Regions from separate parts of the Paenibacillus sp. FSL L8-0435 genome, predicted to be linked through region 3. Evidence: predicted binding sites of a transcription regulator. Region 3 holds the regulator's gene; each other region holds the start of a gene.
The links. Region 3 encodes NrdR, which represses ribonucleotide reductase genes. Its sites were predicted from a motif close to AACACNATATATNGTGTT; they were not measured.

Region 1: a site for NrdR is predicted at 1,195-1,212, ahead of NST33_RS10235 (adenosylcobalamin-dependent ribonucleoside-diphosphate reductase). Genes of this name have one in related genera too.
Region 2: a site for NrdR is predicted at 1,372-1,389, ahead of NST33_RS29040 (anaerobic ribonucleoside triphosphate reductase). Genes of this name have one in related genera too.

The regions. Positions count from the first base shown of each region.
Region 1 covers NZ_CP150185.1:2,226,883-2,229,155, forward strand. The annotation lists gene NST33_RS10230 (SNF2-related protein) at 1-890, opposite strand, end outside; gene NST33_RS10235 (adenosylcobalamin-dependent ribonucleoside-diphosphate reductase) at 1,273-2,273, shown strand, end outside.
Region 2 covers NZ_CP150185.1:6,570,913-6,573,185, reverse strand. The annotation lists gene NST33_RS29040 (anaerobic ribonucleoside triphosphate reductase) at 1-1,326, opposite strand, end outside; gene NST33_RS29035 (histidine kinase dimerization/phospho-acceptor domain-containing protein) at 1,808-2,273, shown strand, end outside.
Region 3 covers NZ_CP150185.1:2,069,012-2,071,284, forward strand. The annotation lists gene coaE (dephospho-CoA kinase) at 1-215, shown strand, start outside; gene NST33_RS09510 (lytic transglycosylase domain-containing protein) at 212-775, shown strand; gene NST33_RS09515 (alpha/beta-type small acid-soluble spore protein) at 858-1,079, opposite strand; gene nrdR (transcriptional regulator NrdR) at 1,196-1,663, shown strand; tRNA gene NST33_RS09525 (tRNA-Ala) at 1,848-1,920, shown strand; gene NST33_RS09530 (S-layer homology domain-containing protein) at 2,156-2,273, opposite strand, start outside.

The sequences.
Region 1 (2,273 bases), 160 kb from region 3:
GGCGATAATTGCAGATTCACGTTGGAGACGTTCCGTTTGGTAAATTGAACGGGGCCTTCGCCGCGGCGGTTACGAATCATGACTTTGGATAACTCGTTCTTAAGCTGTTCCTGATTTTTCGGAACCCGCTTGTCTACAACAAAGTTGGCCGCAAAGTCACCCTGACGACCCAGTTGACCGGGCTTCAGCAGGTTGATCAGATTGAACAATTCACTCATATCGTTCTGCACAGGTGTAGCTGTGAGCAGCAGGCAATACTTTTTGCGCAATTTCAGCATGAATTGATAGTTGGTTGTTTTTTTGTTTTTGAGCTTATGAGCCTCGTCAATAATGATCATGTCGTAATCGGTATTCAGCAGCATATCTTTGTGCGGGTCACGTTTGGCTGTATCCATGGAAGCAACAACCACTTCATTCTGCCAGGAATAGGCCTTTTTCTGGGCAATAGCAGGGATGCCAAATTTCGAATTCAACTCCCGTACCCATTGCAGCACAAGAGACGCTGGCACGAGAATGAGTACCTTGGATACGAGACCTCGAACCATATATTCTTTCAGAATGAGACCGGCTTCAATGGTTTTGCCAAGACCCACCTCATCGGCGAGAATGGCCCGGCCTGACATTTCAAATAATACTCTGCGTGCAGTGTCCATCTGATGAGGAAGTGGAGTAAGGCCTTGTAGATGCTTCAAACACTGGATCTCGTCAAAATTGGGAATCAGATTGGTTTCTTCGGCTTGAATGCCCAGTTGGAAGAGTCGATAATCCCCCCAAGGACCTCCTTTATCCAGTCGTGATTCCAATTGATTAATCCAGCTTCGATCAAATTCCAGCGGAACGGGCAGCTCGGCTACAGGTTGATTCGTGTGGTGCGGGTTTTTCCGGTTCATGGTGTTTCCTCCCCTGCCATACGTGATGACGTTTTATTCGTAGGTAATAGTATGGACGAATGAGAGTCAGTTCATAACTATATAAGTTGAACTACAGTTTATTTGCACGAACACTACGATGACAGAACAACCTTCCAATCGCTGTTATCCCCAGATTTTTTGTGTGCCAAAAAATTCACAGATATCGTATTCATGCGTATGAGGGTGTGTGAAGAAGTTTGTCCGAGCAGGGGAGTCTATAAAATAAAGTCTGTGATAAAAGTCTTATGGAAAATCAATATATGGTGTAATATACTGGTTTTATATCACTATATGTGGTGTTTTATCATAATTTACTCTTATAGTGAAAATGGAGATCTATTTCGGGAGGTTGAACGTAGCGATGAAATCGAACCAACGATCGTACCCATTAGAAGGACTCAGCGAAAAAATATTTCTGGACCGATACGCCTGGAAGGACGCCGATTCGAATCATGCCAAGGTCGGAGATGTGGTATTGGTATTAACGAAGGATGATCCGAAGTTCCCAACCAAGGAAGTGGGCGAAATCATAGAACGTCAGGGTCAGCTTGTACAGGTAAGGACTCGAAGCGGAGAGATCATCGAGACAAACGTGGAGAAATTGACACTCAACATAGAAAAAACACCGGAAGAGATGTGGGACCGTCTTGCCAAAGCGATGGCTTCTGTCGAATCCACAGCGGATCAGCGGGCAACGTGGGAGTCCAAGTTCCGCTCCGTGTTGGAAGATTGGAAGTTAGTACCCGGAGGCCGCATTGCTGCCGGTGCGGGGGCAAGCGATGAGTTGACACTTTTCAATTGTTATGTCATTCCGTCTCCGCAAGACAGTCGGGGTGGCATCATGAAGACTTTGACCGAGATGACGGAGATTATGGCACGTGGGGGAGGCGTTGGCATTAATTTGTCCTCTTTGCGTCCTCGCCGAGCGGTGGTGAAAGGTGTCAACGGATCATCCAGCGGTTCCGTATCGTGGGGCGGATTGTTCAGTTATACGACTGGACTGATTGAACAGGGTGGGAGCCGCCGTGGTGCGCTCATGCTCATGATGAATGACTGGCATCCGGATGTGCTTGATTTTATTACCGTGAAACAAACGATGGGGCAGGTGACCAATGCCAATCTGTCTGTATGTGTGAGCAACACATTTATGGAGGCTGTCAAGCAGGATGGAGATTGGGACTTGGTTTTCCCCGATACGAACGATCCGGACTACGACACCGAGTGGAACGGGGATATGCAGCAATGGAAAGCAGCAGGTCATTCGGTGGTGCACTATCGTACACTGAAGGCGCGCGAAATCTGGCATACCATTATTGAATCAGCCTGGAAATCGGCAGAGCCTGGTGTGGTATTCATGGAGTA
Region 2 (2,273 bases), 2.6 Mb from region 3:
GATAAAACCAAGAGATAATGTTCCATGCTTCAAAAGATCGGCAACCGGCTCGTTCGGGCCAAGCTGTTCTCCACCTTCCCATACTCCCTCCCGCATCATGAAGTCGGATGCCTTAGCAGGTTGTGCTGTCTGAATTTGGTAGCGGTGCAGCAGGCCGGAAGCGGCATTATGCATAACCGACTCCAAAGCAGTATAGAACCCTGCCCGATCTGCAACGGCTCTGCTGCCTTGGCAGATGCCAAACCGGATGCCGAGCTTGACGAGGTTAATGGTGTTGAAGGACAGATTACCTTTACCACTTTGACGATTGCGACCAAATCGGTCAGCCAGTGTACGTGTGCGGCATCCCATGGTGGCGATGATCGTATCCGGATCTTCCGGATGATAGAAAGGCAGATTGAAAGAGGCATCCACATTGACAAAGTTGGGATACATCCGCCGGGATGAACAGGTGACTGCGAGACGGAACAAATCATAGTTCGGCTCTCCTTGAGCCTGATTGATCCCCTGTTTGCACTGGAAAATATGTTGAGGGAACACGGGAGTCTCCCCGTTGCCCAGGCCACGGATGGTTGCTTCCAGCAACGAGCGTGATACCAACCGACCTTCTGCTGATGTACATAATCCATAGTTCAGTGAAGTGAATGGAATCTGGCCACCTGCACGACTGCTCATCGTATTCAGGTTATGAATCAGCGATTCAGCAGCTTGTCCTGTCTCCAGTTCAGTCTCTTCATAGGCGAAGGCATACGCCTGCGGGCACTGATTCTTCGCTTCGATGCTGTCCAGATGAAGCTGTTCATCCTCGAGCAGGGCATGCTCACCAAAGAGTCGTTGTCCTTTGCGGTAATGTTTGCGGAACGATCGCTGTACATAGGGAGCCAGATCCCAGTCGATTTTATTGGCTGACACACCGCCATATTGACTGTTCTGCTGGGATTGGAAGATGATCGCAACCAGAGCCATTGCAGACATGATTGTCTGAGGTGTGCGAACCGATCCGTTGCCTGTATTGAAACCCGCAGCAAGAAGACGGTCAAACGGGATAAAGATGCAGTTGGTCGTTCCAAGTGCATACTGGTCCAGATCGTGTACATACAGATCCCCATTCTCCACAGCTTGGGCAAGCTCTTCCGGCAACACATGACGCAGAGCATGCCACTTGGCTGTCTCCGAACCGAGCCTGCTCATCTTGCCGCTGAAGGAGTCTCCGTTCAGATTGGCATTTTCCCTCAGCGTATCGGCGTCTTCTGCGCCAATAATTCGTCTTCCCAGGTCGGATAATAGATCGGATGCCGGTGGAGTGGCATACTCAAGCATGTTCATGTAAGGTTCCTCCTAAAATGATTGAATATCATTCAATTTCCGTATAACACTATATGTAGATTCGTCTTATCCATTTATAAACTATATGTGGTTTTTTGGGTGTGATAATGGTCACATAGTTCACAGGACAAAGTGGACTTTCCTTTAATTGCTGTGGATAAAGGTTCCCAAAGTTTGAGTAGAAGCGTATAATTTCTAGTTATCCTGCAAGGATAATATCCGAAGTTGGACAAGATGGACTTTAATCAATCTGAAAAGGCGTTTTGCCATAATTTTTCGTTTGTTAATCCATCCGTTTAAGAACTGTTTTGACCGCAAATGGGCAAAAAACAGGAAGTATGATTCTCTTATACAGCTACGGTGTTAATCATATAAGTATAGATTGTGACAGCTATTCGGATTTTTTGATGAACCCTTGTACGTGATTACACAATTATGATCTACAGATTAGATAGTGCAGCTAAGATAAAAGGGGTGGATCATGGGGACGGCAGAAGGCATTACGAGAGGCTTCTATGAAGATATAAAGGAAGCTGCGGCCCATATTGTAGACGTACTAAGTGGTATATTGAAGGTTAATACCATCTTTGTTGCTACGAATGACGGTTTGACGAATGTCATTCTTGAGGCGTTCAATCGCAAGGAAGAATTGATTGTAAAAGGTAGCGAACTTCCATTTGAAGATTCTTACTGCAGCTTGGTATTAAAAGATAAACATGAGAACCTTACAATCCAGAATACATGTGAACATCCGATGACAAGATTCATGGATGTCACGAGTGGGCTCGGCAATCGTTTCTTCGTGGGCGTGCCCATCATGCGAAGATCTGGCGAAACATTCGGGACCATCTGTCTGATGGATAATCCTGATTATGTAATCAGTGAAACCGACATGAAGACGCTGAAGGCGATGGCCGTATTCCTTGGCTATGTTGTGGACCTGGAGA
Region 3 (2,273 bases):
AAGTCATGGTTGTATATGTCCCGAGATCGGTACAACGAGATCGCTTGATGAGTCGGGATGGAATGACTGCAGCACAGGCCGAGGCTCGAATGGATGTACAGATGGATATTGAGCGCAAAAAACAGCTGGCAGACATTGTCATCGATAACAGTGGCTTATGGTCTGCGACGGAGCAGCAAATTGACTCATATCTACGGCCTAAGGGTTTGTTATGAGAATATTGCGTAAGAAACGTGTACTGCTGTTGATGTTTGTGTCCTTTGTACTGGTGTTATTTCTGAATACAAACTGGATGGCATGGTTCTATCCCATACATTATAAGGAAGAGATCCGTGCCCAATCTCAGAGTTATGAGGTTGATCCGTTTCTGATTGCTTCCATTATCAAGGTGGAGACTAATTTTAAGACAAGCAAGGAATCCAAGCGAGGTGCCATTGGGCTCATGCAACTGATGCCGGACACGGCGAATTGGATACTGGAACAAGCCAAAATTCCCGACACTTCGCTGGAGGAATTGAAGCACGAGCCTGAACGAAATATTCAATTAGGCACATGGTATCTGCGGAATCTATCCGATCAATTCGATGGCAATGAAGCGGTCATGATCGCTGCCTATAATGCGGGTCCAGGCAAAGTGAACAGTTGGCTCAGAGATGGTGTGTGGGATGGCTCGTTCGATACGGTGAAAGATATTCCGTTTGGTGAGACGCGTCACTATGTACAAAGAGTCATTTACTATTATAATCAGTATGTAAAGATCTATAATACGTTCTAAGTATATAAGTAGAAGCACAGAGCAGGCCGGTTATTCACCGGCCGCTCCATGCTCCTCTGTGTAGCGTATTACGATGCAGATATTATTGGTATTGACCTGCCAATTGCTGTTCTGCAATTGTTACCAGACGCTTCGTGATGTATCCACCGATCGAACCGTTCTCGTAAGAAGTCATGTTACCTTGGTATCCGTCTTGTGGGATGCTGATTCCGAGTTCTTGAGCAACTTCATATTTCATTTGCTCGAGTGCTGCGGAAGCTTTAGTTACCACCAAGTTGTTGGAGTTACCATTGCTTTGTGCCATTGCTGTTCACCTCCTCGCGGGTTGGTAAAAGTATTATGTGTCGGCAATGCATTTTTCATTACAAAATCAAGACAGGGAATATGTGGTAAAAAGTAAAACGTGGGAAGTGATCTGAGTTGAAGTGTCCTTATTGCGGTTATATGGGTACCAAAGTGCTTGATTCGCGTCCGGCCAACGAAGCAAAATCGATTCGTCGTCGCCGTGAGTGTGAGCAGTGTGCCCGAAGATTTACAACGTTTGAGATGATTGAGGAGACTCCACTGATTGTCATTAAGAAAGATGGCAGCCGGGAAGAGTTCAGCCGGGACAAGATTCTCCGCGGGCTTATTCGTGCCTGTGAGAAACGTCCAGTCTCCGTAGAGACCCTGGAGATGATGGTATCTGAAGTAGAGAAATCTCTGCGCAATACAGCTGATGCTGAAGTGGAGAGTCGCCAGATTGGTGAGTTGTTGATGGAACAGTTGTTTCCAGTCGATGAAGTGGCGTATGTCCGTTTTGCGTCGGTATACCGCCAGTTCAAAGATATCAATATGTTCATGAAAGAACTGAAATCCCTGTTGTCCAAAGACGATCTGGAGGATTAGTGAAGTTGGTAAAGGGAGAAGAGCAGTCTGGAGTTCCAGTCCGTGTGTACCAGAGAAATCGGTTGTTCTTCTCCAATCACTTTGGATCTTAAAAAGTGATTGACAGCGAAAGCTGGATTTTATATGATATAGGAGTCGCCTGTGGAACGTAGCAGCGCTGGACAAGTTATCTACTTCATATCCTGGGGCCTTAGCTCAGCTGGGAGAGCGCATCGCTGGCAGCGATGAGGTCAGGGGTTCGATCCCCCTAGGCTCCATAATCAAGAATGCCATCACATTATTGTGATGGCATTTTTTTGTGGTGAAATAAATCAGAACATGCATTAATTAATTAGAATTTTTTGGACTTGGGGACGAATATTCTAGATGAAAAAATAGAGGGTTTAAAGTCCTGACTGTGGAGTTGTCAAAAAAAGTACAGTTTGAAAACAGGAGACCCTTCCGGCTGGATATTGTCCAACCGGAAGGGTCTGCATTTTTCTGTATACGCTTTCAGTTAGCCAGATATTCGACGAATCTTACAAAGATCGTGGCTACTTCGGCGCGGGTGGCGGTGGCTTTGGGAGCAAAAAAGTTGTCCGGCTTGCCTAATACAATGCCGATGCCCCGT